Regions from separate parts of the Streptomyces sp. NPDC043908 genome, predicted to be linked through region 4. Evidence: riboswitches for the same ligand, from Rfam matches in the RefSeq annotation. Region 4 holds a riboswitch; each other region holds the start of a gene.

Region 1 (3,621 bases), on a different contig from region 4:
CCACACCAGCGCTCGACGACCCGGGGCCGGACACGAAAATCGTGTCCGGCCCCGGCCGTACGCGTCAGGCGTTGTCGCCCACGAGATCGGCTCGGACTTCACGGGCCGCGGCGACCAGGTTCTCCAAGGAGGCACGGGTCTCGGACCAGCCACGGGTCTTCAAGCCGCAGTCGGGGTTGACCCACAGCCGCCCGGCCGGGATGGCTTCCAGACCGGTACGCAGCAGACCGGCGGCCTCCTCAGCGCTCGGGACGCGCGGGGAGTGGATGTCCCACACGCCAGGGCCGGCCTCGCGGGGATAGCCGTGGGCGGCGAGTTCGCGGGCGACCTGCATGTGGGAGCGCGCGGCTTCCAGGCTGATGACGTCGGCGTCGAGGTCGTCAATGGCCTGCACGATGTCGCCGAACTCGGCGTAGCACATATGGGTGTGGATCTGGGTGTCCGGCCGGACCCCGCTGGTGGTCAGCCGGAAGGACTCGGTGGCCCAGGCCAGGTAGTCCGCCTGGTCGGCGGCGCGCAGCGGCAGGGTCTCGCGGAGAGCCGGTTCGTCGACCTGGATGACCGACGTACCCGCGGCCTCAAGGTCGTTGACCTCGTCCCGCAGCGCGAGCGCCACCTGCCGGGCGGTCTCGCCGAGCGACTGGTCGTCCCGTACGAAGGACCAGGCCAGCATCGTGACCGGCCCGGTGAGCATGCCCTTGACCGGCTTGGCCGTCAGGGACTGCGCGTACGAGGTCCAGCGGACGGTCATGGGCTCGGGGCGCGAGATGTCCCCTGCCAGCACCGGCGGGCGCACGTAGCGGGTGCCGTAGGACTGGACCCAGCCGTGTTGCGTCGCGAGGTAGCCGGTGAGCTGCTCGGCGAAGTACTGCACCATGTCGTTGCGTTCGGGCTCACCGTGCACCAGGACGTCTAGGCCGGTCTTCTCCTGGAAGGAGATCACTTCCTCGATCTCGTCCTTGATGCGCGCCTCGTAGCCGGCGATGTCGATCCGGCCGGCCCGAAGGGCGCCGCGGGCCGCGCGCAGCTCGTCGGTCTGCGGGAACGACCCGATGGTGGTCGTGGGGATCAGCGGCAGCCCCAGAAGGGCTTTCTGGGCAGCGGTCCGCTCCGCGTAGGGCTGGGAGCGCCGTCCATCGGCATCGGTGATCGCTGCGGTCCGGGCCCGGACCGCGGGGTCGTGGGTGAGGGCAGAGCTCGCCCGTGAGGCGAGATCGGCCCGGTTGGCCGCGAGTTGTGCCTCGATCGCGCCCGTGCCCTGGGCGAGTCCGCGTGCAAGGGTGGCGATCTCGGTGGTCTTCTGACGGGCGAAGGCCAGCCAGCGTCGGATCTGCGGGTCGATGTCGCGCTCGGCCGAAGCGTCCAAGGGAACGTGCAGGAGGGAGCAGGACGCCGCGACGTCCACCCGGCCGGCGAGGCCGAGGAGAGTACCGAGGGTGGTCAGAGACTTCTGGTAGTCGTTGATCCAGATGTTGCGGCCGTTGACCACGCCTGCCACCAGGCGCTTGCCGGGCAGTCCGCCGACGGCGGCGAGGTCGTCGAGGTTGGCCGCGCCGGTGTCGGTGAAGTCGAGTCCGAGGCCCTCGACGGGCGCGGCGGCGAGGATCTGGAGGGCCTCGCCGAGGCGGCCGAAGTAGGAGGCGATGAGCAGTTTGGGCCGGTCGGTGAGGGCGCCGAGGTCGCGGTAGGCGCGGGACGCGGCGTTCAGCTCGGCCGGGGTGCGGTCCTGCACCAGGGCGGGCTCGTCCAGCTGCACCCACTCCGCTCCGGCGGCCCGCAGTTCCGCGAACACTTCGGCGTACACCGGGAGCAGCCGGTCCAGCAGCGTCAGCGGTTCGAAGTCCACGTCCACGCCCGGAGCGGGCTTGGCCAGCAGTAGGTAGGTGATCGGACCGAGCAGGACGGGGCGGGCTGTGTGTCCGAGCGCGACCGCTTCCCCGAGTTCGGCGACCTGCTGGGCGGGGTTCGCGGCAAACACGGTGTCGGGGCCGAGTTCGGGCACCAGGTAGTGGTAGTTGGTGTCGAACCACTTGGTCATCTCCAGCGGCGCCACGTCCTGGGTACCACGCGCCATGGCGAAGTAGCCGTCGAGCGCGTCCGCGTCGACCGCCTCCCGGTGACGGGCGGGGACAGCGCCCACCATGACGCTGGTGTCCAGGACGTGGTCGTAGTACGAGAAGTCGCCGGTCGGTACTTCGTGGATGCCGGCCTCGGCGAGTTGCTGCCAGTTCGCACGGCGCAGTTCGGCGGCGGCGGCCCGGAGGGCGTCGGCGGTGACGCGGCCCTTCCAGTAGCCCTCGACGGCCTTCTTCAGTTCGCGGTTCCGCCCCTGACGGGGATAGCCGTACACGGTAGCTCGTACTGCCGCGGCTGCGGGCTTCGCTGTCACGGATCTCTCCTTCGCGAGATGTCTCCAGAAACATCCCGGCGACGGGACGCGGACGCGAAGGGAACGACAGAACGGGCGGGCCACGCCACGGGACCAGTGCCCGCACCTGCCGCTCGCTGTGTACGCCGACCCGCCCACGAGGTCACCGGGATATCCGCACACGGAACCGTCCGGGTGCGGGCAACGGGCAGGTCTTCGGACTCGCGGGCACGCCGGCCGGGTGGTGGACCCGGCGGCACCTACTGGCCGTCGCTTCCCAGGACCGTTGTCCGGTCCCAGTGCGTATGACGGCGGTCGTTCCCGCTCACCGCTGCGGGGCAGTCCCGGATTCCCACCGGGTTCCCTCTTACGACGCATCCCGCCTGGCGGACGGGGCGAACCAGCTGCACCGGCCAGACTAGGCCGAGCACCCGCTGCCCGACGACCCCCGTCCATCATTCGGACGTCCACACGAGACGTGGCCCTCGGACCGCAGCGGGTTGCCGAGCGGCTACGGCAGGCTCGACCGGTAGGCCATGCCCGGCTGATCCCCTTCCCACCGCACCCGCGTCCGGCGCCGGGCTCTTGCCCTGTGCTCGCGCACATCTCCACGCTGCGACTGCACATGTTTTCGACATATTCGAAAAGGCGATAATGCTCCCAATGTTGTACGTGTGCCCCAGACCGCCCTGGGCACGCCCAGGGCCTTGGCGGCGTCCCGCAGGATGCGTTGTCAGTGTGGGTGGCCAGTCGGATCGCCCCGCTCCCGGTATCCTGACCAGCAGTCAATTGGCTGCGGATTAATGACTGTTCGTGACTAGGTTCAGGCTGTCGCTTCCTGCCCAGACGCGTCACGCACCCCGTTCGGCGGTTCCCGTAACTGCTGGGCCGAGCCCGGTGGGTAGGTGGGACACGGCCGACGCGACCGCCTCCTCCGCCGTGGCAGCCTCGCCGATCACGACGGAGTGGGGATGCTTCATCACGCGGTACGGGCTGTCGTTGTGCGACGGCGCGATGGCCACCTCCACGTGGAACGGGAACCCGATGCAGGAACTGAAGCCGAGCGTCCAGTGACTGGAGAACACGTAGAGCTGTCGTAGCCTCGGCTCGGAATGTGCCGCTTCCACAAGTTCTCCGAACGCCGGGAAACTCGGCGCCTCGGCAGCCTGTTCCCGCATCGTGCGCCACTGCAGCTCCACAACCGCGGCCGGTCCGCGTTCGTGCGCCTCGGCGCGCTCACTGACGTGCAGAAA
Region 2 (3,621 bases), on a different contig from region 4:
AAGCCCGGGTCGAGCAGGTTCTTCTCGGTGGAGCTCATTACTGGCAGGCCTCGCAGGACTCGGGGTTCTCAAGGGAGCAGGCGACCGCGTCGGCGTCGGGGGCGGCCTGCTGGACGGGGATGGGGGCGCTGGCCTGCGCGGCGCGGGCGATGCGCGTGGCCGGGCGCGAGCGCAGGTAGTACGTCGTCTTCAGCCCCTGCTTCCAGGCGTACGCGTACATCGACGACAGCTTGCCGATGGTGGGCGTCTCCAGGAACAGGTTCAGCGACTGCGACTGGTCCAGGAACGGGGTGCGGGCCGCGGCCATGTCGATCAGGCCGCGCTGCGGGATCTCCCACGCCGTGCGGTAGAGCGCGCGCACGTCGGCGGGGATCCAGCTGAAGTCCTGGACCGAGCCGCTCGCCTCGCGCAGCGCCTCGCGGGACTGCGCGTCCCACACGCCGAGCCGCTTCAGGTCCTCCACCAGGTAGCCGTTGACCTGGAGGAACTCACCCGAGAGCGTCTCGCGCTTGAAGAGGTTGGAGACCTGCGGCTCGATGCACTCGTACACACCGGCGATGGAGGCGATGGTCGCGGTCGGGGCGATCGCGAGGAGGAGCGAGTTGCGCATGCCCACCGCGGCGATCCGCTCGCGCAGCGCCGCCCAGCGCTCCGGCCAGTTCAGCTCGACGTCGTAGTGGTCGGGGTGCAGCACACCGCGGGCCGTCCGCGTCTTCTCCCAAGCGGGCAGCGGGCCCGAGCGCTCGGCGAGGTCGCAGGACGCCTCGTACGCCGTGAGCATGATCCGCTCGGCGAGCTTCGTCGACAGGGCCTTCGCCTCGGGGGAGTCGAAGGGCAGGCGCAGCTTGAAGAAGACGTCCTGGAGGCCCATCGCGCCCAGGCCCACCGGACGCCACTTGGCGTTGGAGCGGCCGGCCTGCTCGGTCGGGTAGAAGTTGATGTCGACGACGCGGTCGAGGAAGGTCACGGCGGTGCGGACGGTCTCGTCCAGCCGCTCCCAGTCGATCTCGCCGGAAGCCAGCACGAAGGCGCCGAGGTTCACCGAGCCGAGGTTGCAGACGGCCGTCTCGCCGTCGTCGGTGACCTCCAGGATCTCGGTGCAGAGGTTGGAGGAGTGGACCGTGTGGCCGGGCTCCGCCGTCTGGTTGGCGGTGCGGTTGGAGGCGTCCTTGAAGGTCATCCAGCCGTTGCCGGTCTGCGCCAGGGTGCGCATCATCCGGCCGTACAGGTCCCGCGCCGGCATCGTCTTCTGGGCCAGACCCGCGGCCTCGGCCCTGCGGTAGGCGGCGTCGAACTCCTCGCCCCACAGGTCGACCAGCTCGGGCACGTCGGCGGGGGAGAACAGCGACCAGGTGCCGTCCGCGTCCACCCGGCGCATGAACTCGTCCGGGATCCAGTGCGCCAGGTTCAGGTTGTGCGTGCGCCGGGCGTCCTCACCGGTGTTGTCGCGCAGCTCCAGGAACTCCTCGATGTCGGAGTGCCAGGTCTCCAGGTAGACCGCCGCCGCCCCCTTGCGCCGGCCGCCCTGGTTGACCGCCGCCACCGAGGCGTCCAGCGTCTTCAGGAACGGCACGATGCCGTTGGAGTGGCCGTTGGTGCCCCGGATGAGCGAGCCGCGCGAGCGGATGCGGGAGTACGAAAGGCCGATGCCGCCGGCGTGCTTGGAGAGCCGCGCCACCTGGTGGTAGCGGTCGTAGATCGAGCCCAGCTCGTCCAGCGGGGAGTCCAGCAGGTAGCAGCTGGACATCTGCGGGTGGCGGGTGCCGGAGTTGAAGAGCGTGGGGGAGGACGGCAGGTAGTCGAGCCGGCTCATCAGCCGGTACAGCGAGGCGACCTCGTCCAGCGCGCGCACCGAGTCGTCCTCGGCCAGGCCCGCCGCGACCCGGAGCATGAAGTACTGCGGGGTCTCGATGACCTGGCGGGTGATCGGGTGGCGCAGCAGATAGCGCGAGTAGAGCGTGCGCAGGCCGAAGTAGCCGAAGCGGTCGTCGGCGCCGTCCGCGAGGGAGGTCTGGACCAGCGCGTCGAGCCGGGCCGCGTGCAGCCGCACGAAGTCGGCGGTGCGGTCCGCGATCAGCCCCTCGCGGTGGCCGACCTCGACCGACTCGGAGAACGAGACCGAGCCCTGGCCCGCGGCCTCCTCGGCGATCGTGAGCGTCAGCAGCCGGGCGGCGAGGCGGGAGTACGCCGGGTCCTCGGAGATCAGACCCGCGGCGGCCTCGGTGGCGAGCCCACGCAGCTCCGCCTCGTCCGAGCGCGCGTTGCGGCCGCGCAGCGCGGCGGCGGCGACACGGCCGGGGTCGGTGTCCGGCAGGTCGGCGGTGAGGTCGGTCAGGGTCCGCAGCAGGGCGGTCCCGGGGGCATCGACCGACTCCTCGGCGATCGCTGAAGCGGGATCCGCAGGGGCGATGGTCACGTGGGGGCACTCCTCGCTCGGCACGGGGCCTCGGGGAAGTGCGCGGGCACACGGACACACCCCCTCGGGGGTACGCCGCGTCCACTGCCCATTCCGCGAGGCCCGGACGTCTCGGCGCCCGGACCGGACGGTCAGGGCGGGCTGTTCGGCAGGTCCTCGGACTGAACACGTACGCAAACGCGTACGAGTACACCGTTGCGGGACAGTTCCGGATTTGCACCGGATTCCCCTGCGGCGACAGCGAGCACGAGCATACATCTTGTGCCGGGCGGTCGTGGCGCCCCCACATGTTGTGTCGCATCCGTACCGGAGTGTGTGTGCTGGGTAGTTGCTTCACCGCGGGCCGGTGGCGGCCTGTCGCGCGGTTCCCCGCGCCCCCGAGGGGGTTGCGGAGGCCGTGGGGCGGAACCGCGAGGCGGTCGTGGACATTCCCCGGAGCAGTCCCGGGAGCCACGAAAACGGGCCGCCGGGTTTCCCCGGCGGCCCGTCCCACGCTGTGCGGCTCAGTGCGCCGAGCCCGCCGTCGCCGGCGGCAGTTCGACCTCCACGCCCGGGTCGCCCGCGTCCGCCGTGTAGTCCTGCGGGGACGTCTCGTCGACCCCGTCGGGGGCCTTCACGGCCCGCAGGACGAGCGTGAGGACGACGGTGACGGCGACGTTCAGGACGAACGCGGTGAGGCCGATGTAGCCGATCTCACCGATGCCGGGGATGTTCTTGGAGCTGCCGCCGAAGTGCTTCTGGGTGGGGGAGGCGACCCCGTACGCGGCGAGCGTGCCGTACGCCATGCCGGCCGCCCAGCCCGCGAGCAGCGCCCAGCGGTGGAACCAGCGCGTGAACAGACCGCCCACCAGGGCGGGGAAGGTCTGGAGGATCCAGATGCCGCCGAGCAGCTGGAAGTTGATCGCGACCGTCTTGTCCATGGTCAGGACGAAGACCAGCGCGCCCACCTTCACCAGGAGCGAGACGATCTTGGAGACCTGCGCCTCCTGCTTGGGCGTGGCGTCCGGCTTGATGAAGTCCCGGTAGATGTTGCGGGTGAACAGGTTCGCGGCCGCGATCGACATGATGGCCGCGGGGACGAGCGCGCCGATGCCGATCGCCGCGAAGGCCACGCCCGCGAACCAGTCCGGGAACATGTCCTCGAAGAGCTGCGGGATGGCCAGCTGGCCGTTCTTGACCTTGACCCCGGCGGCGATCGCCATGAA
Region 3 (3,621 bases), on a different contig from region 4:
TTGCTTACGTTCGTCCAGCCACTGACGTCGAACGATTGCCTGGGTAAATGGAACACATCACGCTGCTGCTCGCCATTGTGGTCGTGACAGCTCTAGTGTTCGATTTCACGAACGGTTTCCATGACACCGCCAACGCGATGGCCACGACCATCTCGACCGGCGCCCTGAAGCCCAAAGCCGCGGTCGCCATGTCGGCCGCGCTCAACCTGGTCGGCGCGTTCCTGTCGGTGGAGGTCGCCAAGACGATCTCCGGCGGGATCATCAACGAGAAGGGCCTCCGAACAGAGGTCATCTTCGCGGCGCTCGTCGGCGCCATCCTGTGGAATCTGGTGACCTGGCTGCTCGGACTGCCGTCCAGCTCCTCCCACGCGCTGTTCGGCGGTCTGATCGGCGCGGCCGTGATGTCGGCCGGCTGGTCCTCGGTGAACGGCTCGACCGTCGTCACCAAGGTGCTCCTGCCCGCCGTCGCCGCCCCGATCGTCGCGGGCGTCGCCTCGATGCTGGCCACCCGGCTGACGTACCGGATCAACCGGAACGCCGACCCGGCGGCCGAGAAGGCCACCGCCAAGGGCTACCGGGCCGGGCAGATCGCCTCCGCCGGCCTCGTCTCGCTCGCCCACGGCACCAACGACGCGCAGAAGACCATGGGCATCATCACCCTCGCCCTGGTCACCGGCGGCGTGCTGCACCCGGGCGCCAACCCCCCGCTGTGGGTCATCGTCTCGGCCGGCATGGCCATCGCCATGGGCACCTACCTCGGCGGCTGGCGCATCATCCGCACCATGGGCAAGGGCCTGACCGAGCTGGCTCCGCCGCAGGGCTTCGCCGCCCAGTCCGGTGCCGCGACCGTCATCCTGGCCTCCTCGCACCTCGGCTTCTCGCTCTCCACCACCCAGGTCTGCTCCGGCTCCGTCATGGGCGCCGGCCTCGGCCGCAAGGGCGGAGTGGTCCGCTGGTCCACCGCGACCCGGATGTTCATCGCCTGGGGCCTGACCCTGCCCGCCGCGGGCCTGGTCGGCGCCGGCGCCGAGTTCCTCGCCGGACGGGGCACCTGGGGCATCGTCCTCGTGGCGGTCCTGCTGGTCGGGGGCTCCGGCTTCATCTGGAAGCTGTCGCGCCGCCAGCCGGTCGACCACAACGACGTCACCCACGTCCCGGCCGCCGTTCCGGCCGAGCCCGCCGGTGTCGTCACGACCGCGATGGCCGCGGTCACCCCGCCGCCCACCGCCGCCGCCGCGGCCGTCGACCTGACGGCCACCATCCCGGCGCCCGCCCCCGCCGACCCGGCCCGCCCGGCCGTCGTCTGACCCGGCCGCGCTCCCCGAAGGAATCGTCATGCACATCGACTGGGCAGCTCTCGGCACCGTCTTCGGTGTCAGCCTCATCGTCACCGTCGGCCTGGTGGGCCTGTTCACCGTCGGCATCGTCGGCCTCAGCAAGCAGCAGTCGGCGGCGGCCGGCAAGGGCAACGTCGCCGTGGCCCGCACCACCGCCTACCTCTGCTTCGCGCTCTGCGCGGCGGCCGTCGCGTACGGCATCAACCTGATCGTCGCCAAGTAGGCCGACGACCGGCGCCGCACCCTCCACAACCGCCCTCCGGCCCTGCCGGGGGGCGGTTTCCTGTGTGCCTGCGCACACTCTCCCGTCGCAGGTCAGCAGCGAGTTGACGGGCGTTCCCGGGCATGGTGGACTGCCCGAGCCATTTACGGCGGCAGAAGAGGAAGCCGGTGCGAATCCGGCGCGGTCCCGCCACTGTCATCGGGGAATCATCCCCGTGAGCCAGGAACTCTCACCGCCGGTCGACGTCGTACCAGGGCGCGGACACCCTGAGTGAGGACATACCGCCATGCGCGCCTGCCTGTTGCCGGCACCCCCCGGACGTACCGGAGTTCCCCGCGGCGTTGCGGCGGGCTGATCCCATGCGTGCCGATCGCACTTTCGCGTACGGCGCCACCGCCGGTCTCCTCGGCGACCTCCTCCTCGGCGACCCCCGCCGCGGACACCCGGTCGCCGCGTTCGGCCGTGCCGCGGCCGCCGTGGAGCGCGCGCTGTGGCGCGACCACCGTGGCTGGGGCGCGCTGCACACCGCCGTGTGCGCCGGAGGCGCCGCGGGCGCCGCGCTGCTCGCCACCCGTGCCGTACGCCGCAGTCCCGCCGCCTCCGTCGCCCTGACCGCCGCCGCCACCTGGACGGTCGTGGGCGGCACTTCGCTGGGCCGGGAGGCCCGCGCGATCGGCGCCGCACTCCAGGCGGGAGACGTCGAGGCGGCCCGCGCGCGGCTGCCGCATCTGTGCGGGCGCGACCCGCAGTCGCTGGACGGGCCCGGCATCGCGCGCGCGGTCGTCGAGTCCGTCGCCGAGAACACCTCCGACGCCGTGGTCGGCGCGCTGGTGTGGGGGGCGCTCGCGGGCGTGCCCGGTCTGGTGGCGTTCCGCGCGGTCAACACCCTGGACGCGATGGTCGGCCACCGCTCGCCGCGCCATCTGCGGTACGGGTGGGCCTCGGCGCGCCTGGACGACGTGGCGGGCTGGCCGGGCGCCCGGCTCACGGCCGCGCTCGCGGTCGTGGCGGGAGGCGCGCCGCGCGCCGCCACGCGCGCGTGGCGGTCGGACGCGGCCAAGCACCCGAGCCCCAACGCGGGGCCGGTGGAGGCGTCGTTCGCGGGGGCGCTCGGCGTACGGCTCGGCGGCACCCTCGCGTACGGCGGCCGTGTCGAGAACCGGCCGGTGCTGAACGGGGACGGCCGGGCGGTGGAAGTGGCGGACATCGAGCGGGCGGTGCGGCTGTCGCGCCGGGTGGGCTGGCTGGCGCTGGGTGTGGCGATCGCGGTGAGGAAGGTACGGACATGAGCGGCGGACTGCTGGTCGCGGGCACCACGTCGGACGCGGGGAAGAGCGTCGTCACCGCCGGGATCTGCCGGTGGCTGGTGCGCCGGGGTGTGAAGGTCGCGCCCTTCAAGGGACAGAACATGTCCCTCAACTCCTTCGTCACGCGCGAGGGCGCGGAGATCGGGCGCGCGCAGGCGATGCAGGCGCAGGCGGCGCGCGTGGAGCCGTCCGCGCTGATGAACCCGGTGCTGCTCAAGCCGGGGAGCGACCGTTCGAGCCAGGTCGTGCTGATGGGCAAGCCGGTGGGCGAGTTGAGCGCCCGCGGCTACCACGGCGGGCGCCAGGAGGCGCTTCTGGGCACGGTCGTGGACTGCCTGGAGCGGATGCGGGGCACATATGACGCCGTGATCTGCGAGGGGGCGGGCAGCCCGGCCGAGATCAACCTGCGGCGCACCGACATCGTCAACATGGGCATCGCGCGCGCCGCGAGGCTGCCGGTGGTGGTGGTCGGCGACATCGACCGGGGCGGGGTGTTCGCCTCGTTCTTCGGGACGACGGCGCTGCTGAGCCGCGAGGACCAGGCGCTGGTCGCCGGGTACATCGTCAACAAGTTCCGGGGCGACGTCTCGCTGCTCGAACCCGGTATCGAGATGCTGCGCGGCCTCACCGGGCGCCACACGTACGGGATCCTGCCGTTCGCGCACGGGCTCGGCATCGACGAGGAGGACGGCCTGCGGGTGTCCTTGCGCGGCGCCGTGCGCGAGTCCGTGGTGGCGCCGCCGGTCGGCGAGGA
Region 4 (3,621 bases):
CTACGCCTGTCCGCTGCGCTGCACCCACTGCTACTCGGAGTCCGGCAGACGCCCGTCGCGGCAGGTGAGCCACGAGGACCTGCTCCGGATCGCCGACGCGATCATCACCCTGGGCCCGGTCCAGGTCACCCTCGCCGGGGGCGAACCACTGCTGGTCAAGGGGGTCTTCGAGGTCGCGGAGCGGCTGACGCGCGCGGGGATCTCGGTCCTCGTCTACACCGGCGGCTGGAACTACCGGCCGTGGATGACCGAAGAGCTGGCGCGTGTCTGCGGACGGGTCGTGGTGAGTGTCGACGGTCCCACGCCCGAGGTGCACGACCGAATTCGCGGCAGGGCGGGTTCGTTCGGCCGGGCGATGCGCGCGCTGGCGCTGCTGGAAGACGGTGCGCGGGAGCGGGACCGGCGAGCGGACCGCCCGCTCCCGTTCGCCGTCGACTGCGCGGTCGTCCGGAGCAACATCGACCGGCTGGAGGAGTTCTGCACGGACGTCCTGCCGCGCTTCCCGCACCTCAGCTCCCTGGACTTCGGCGCCGCCGTCCCGTCGGGGCTCGGCAGCCGCGCCGGATACGCCGAGCACGAGCTGCTCACGGACGAACAGCTCGCCCGGCTGGGCAGTGAGGAGCAGCGTGCGCGGCTCCAGTCGCTCGCCCCCGCCACGGTCCGCGTCGGCACGTCGACCAACTTCTCCCTGCAGATGAATCCCGAGCAGGTGGCGCGCGGCCTCGACTTCCAGTCCCTCCAGGTCGAGCCCGACGGGCAGGTGCGGGCCATGCTCATCTACGAGGGGACGGTGGGCAGTCTGCTGGAGGAACCGCCGGCCGAGCTGTGGCGGCGTGCGGTGGAACGGTGGAACGATCCGTTCGTGACCGAGGCGCTCTCCGACGCGGGCACCATGCGGAGCTGGGCCGAGGCCGTCCGGCGCATCGACTACCACTTCGGTTCCGACGAGGTCCGCGCCCGCATCGACCGCCGCCCGGCGTTCGTCGCGCCGGCGACGAAGTGAGCACGGCTGCCCGGAATGTGATCTGCAATACCCGCGTCCACGGCCAGACTTGCAGGTGGGGCGGGTCGCACCTACGGTTGGCGAGCCGTGGTGTTCGGGAAGACCGGTGCAAGACCGGAGCGGCCCTCGCCACTGTGATCGGGCCCCACGTCGTTCAGGCCATGAACGGCTTCGGGTAGCCCGTCCCGTTGTGCCACTGGTGGCCGTGAGGCCGCTGGGAAGGCGGGGACGGTGCGACACCCGGAAGCCAGGAGACCGGCCACGGCATCTCGCGTAATGATCCACGAGGTGCTGGAGCGTGAACGAATGACCCTGCCCACCCCTGCCGCCACATTCCACTGGCGACGTGAGGACACCGTACGCACCGCCTGGCTGCTGGCGGTGATCGCCGCCCTGCACGTCGTCGCGTTCGGCATCCTCTTCCTGCTGGTGGTGCCCGAGCACTACGAGGTCGGTTCCAAGACGTTCGGCCTCGGGCTCGGCGTCACCGCGTACACCCTCGGTATGCGGCACGCCTTCGACGCCGACCACATCGCCGCGATCGACAACACCACCCGCAAGTTGATGGCCGACGGCAAACGGCCGGTGTCGGTCGGCTTCTGGTTCGCCCTCGGGCACTCCAGCGTCGTCGTGGTGATGGCGGCGCTGGTCGCCGGGGGCGCCCAGCTCGCGGGCACCCTGATGAACGACGACTCGCCGACCCATCAGACCCTCGGCGTGGTCGGAACGACCGTCTCCGGATCGTTCCTCTACCTCATCGCCGCCCTCAACCTGCTGGCCCTGGTCGGCATCCTGCGGGTGTTCCGGGCCATGCGCGCCGGGACGTACGACGAGGCCGCGCTGGAACAGCACCTGGACTCACGGGGGTTCATGAACCGCCTCCTGGGGCGTTTCACCAAGTCGATCACCCGCCCCGGCCAGATGTACCCGCTGGGCTTCCTCTTCGGCCTCGGCTTCGACACCGCCACCGAGGTCACCCTGATGGTGATGGCCGGCTCGGGCGCCGCCGCCGGACTGCCCTGGTACGCGGTGCTGTGCCTGCCGCTGCTCTTCGCGGCGGGGATGAGCCTGTTCGACACCATCGACGGCACCTTCATGAACTTCGCCTACCAGTGGGCGTTCTCCAACCCGGTGCGCAAGGTGTTCTACAACCTCACCATCACCGGTCTTTCCATCGCGGTGGCCTTCCTGATCGGCACGATCGAGCTGGTGGGCGTGCTGCACGAGAAGCTGGACCTGCGGGACGCCGTCACCGGGTGGGTCGCGGGCCTCGACCTGGACAACGTCGGCTTCATCATCGTCGGCCTGTTCGTCGCGGTGTGGGCGGCGGCGCTGGCGTACTGGCGGTTCGCCAGGGTCGAGCAGCGGTGGGCGGTACGCGCCGCCGCGGCGCCGGGCCGGACCTCGCCGGACGCCGCCCGCGACGAGGCGGCACCCGGCCCCCGGGGCGAGGCCGTTCCCGCGCCCCGGGACGGCGCCGCGCCCGCCCCGGACGCCGTCGGCTGAAGGCCCCCGCGCCTGGTCGCGGGGGAGACCGGGGCCGGTCCGGTGGGTGTCGTGGCCGGGACGGAGATCCCCGGGACGGAGATCCGTCCCGGGCCCCTCACCGACCGTCGGTCACCCGGCGGCCAGCACCGCCTTGCGGTGGCTGAACGTCTCGATGGAGTAGCGGCCGTGGTAGTTGCCCATGCCGCTCTCCCCGACGCCGCCGAACGGCAGGTCGGAGACGGTGAGATGGGCCAGCGGCAGCCCGAGGCCGAGGCCGCCCGATGAGGTCTCGGCGGCCAGGCGCTCCCGGGTGGTGTCGGACTCGGTGAAGGCGTACAGCGCCAGCGGCTTGTCGCGGTCGTTGATGAAGTCGATGGCCTCGTCCAGGTCGGACACCGTCACGATCGGCAGGATCGGGCCGAAGATCTCCTCCCGCATCACCGGCGACTTGGGGTCGACGTCGGCGAGGACGGTCGGCGCGAGGTACTTGGTGGCGCGGTCGCCCCGGCCGCCGGTGACGACACGGCCGGAGTCGAGCAGACCGTTCAGACGGTCGAAGTGGCGCTCGTTGACGATACGGCCGTACTCGGCGGAGGCCTGCGGGTCGGTCCCGTACAGCGCCTCGATCGCCCGGGTCAGCGCCGGTTCGAGGGCCCGGGCCGTCTCGGGGTCGGTGAGGACGTAGTCGGGCGCGACACAGGTCTGGCCCGCGTTGAGGAACTTGCCCGCGGCCAGCCGGGCCGCGACGCCGGCGATGTCGGCGTCCCGGTCGACGAAGGCCGGGGACTTGCCGCCCAGTTCGAGGGTGACGGGCGTGAGGTGCTGGACGGCCGCGGCCATGACGATACGGCCGACGGTGCCGTTGCCGGTGTAGAAGATGTGGTCGAACCGCTCGGCCAGCAGCGCCGTCGTCTCGGGAACACCGCCCTCCACCACGGCCACCGCGTCCCGGTCGAGATACTCGGGCAGCAGGCGCGCCAGCACGGCGGAGGTGGCCGGAGCCATCTCGCTGGGCTTGGCCACGACCGCGTTCCCGGCGGCCAGGGCGCCGATCACCGGGGTGAGCAGCAGTTGCGCCGGATAGTTCCAGGGCGCGATGACCAGGACCACGCCCAGCGGGTCGTACTGCG

Evidence for each region. Region 4 has a riboswitch for cobalamin ahead of nicT (Nickel transporter NicT). Riboswitches for the same ligand answer to the same signal wherever they lie in the genome.
Region 1: it holds a riboswitch for cobalamin, as region 4 does, so the genes downstream of both, metE (5-methyltetrahydropteroyltriglutamate--homocysteine S-methyltransferase) here and nicT (Nickel transporter NicT) in region 4, are expected to answer to the same signal.
Region 2: it holds a riboswitch for cobalamin, as region 4 does, so the genes downstream of both, AC069K_RS31835 (ribonucleoside-diphosphate reductase subunit alpha) here and nicT (Nickel transporter NicT) in region 4, are expected to answer to the same signal.
Region 3: it holds a riboswitch for cobalamin, as region 4 does, so the genes downstream of both, AC069K_RS16095 (cobalamin biosynthesis protein) here and nicT (Nickel transporter NicT) in region 4, are expected to answer to the same signal.

The regions. Positions count from the first base shown of each region.
Region 1 covers NZ_JBWKEI010000001.1:880,003-883,623, reverse strand. Annotated here, with positions in the region: gene metE (5-methyltetrahydropteroyltriglutamate--homocysteine S-methyltransferase) at 65-2,389, opposite strand; cobalamin riboswitch at 2,559-2,788, opposite strand; gene AC069K_RS04145 (DUF6193 family natural product biosynthesis protein) at 3,220-3,621, opposite strand, start outside.
Region 2 covers NZ_JBWKEI010000019.1:71,413-75,033, reverse strand. Annotated here, with positions in the region: gene AC069K_RS31840 (ribonucleotide-diphosphate reductase subunit beta) at 1-38, opposite strand, end outside; gene AC069K_RS31835 (ribonucleoside-diphosphate reductase subunit alpha) at 38-2,416, opposite strand; cobalamin riboswitch at 2,547-2,686, opposite strand; gene mctP (monocarboxylate uptake permease MctP) at 2,920-3,621, opposite strand, start outside.
Region 3 covers NZ_JBWKEI010000006.1:292,463-296,083, reverse strand. Annotated here, with positions in the region: gene AC069K_RS16105 (inorganic phosphate transporter) at 48-1,307, shown strand; gene AC069K_RS16100 (hypothetical protein) at 1,336-1,560, shown strand; cobalamin riboswitch at 1,667-1,863, shown strand; gene AC069K_RS16095 (cobalamin biosynthesis protein) at 1,920-2,849, shown strand; gene AC069K_RS16090 (cobyric acid synthase) at 2,846-3,621, shown strand, end outside.
Region 4 covers NZ_JBWKEI010000003.1:20,803-24,423, forward strand. Annotated here, with positions in the region: gene AC069K_RS08125 (radical SAM protein) at 1-1,003, shown strand, start outside; cobalamin riboswitch at 1,075-1,281, shown strand; gene nicT (Nickel transporter NicT) at 1,280-2,509, shown strand; gene AC069K_RS08135 (aldehyde dehydrogenase family protein) at 2,621-3,621, opposite strand, start outside.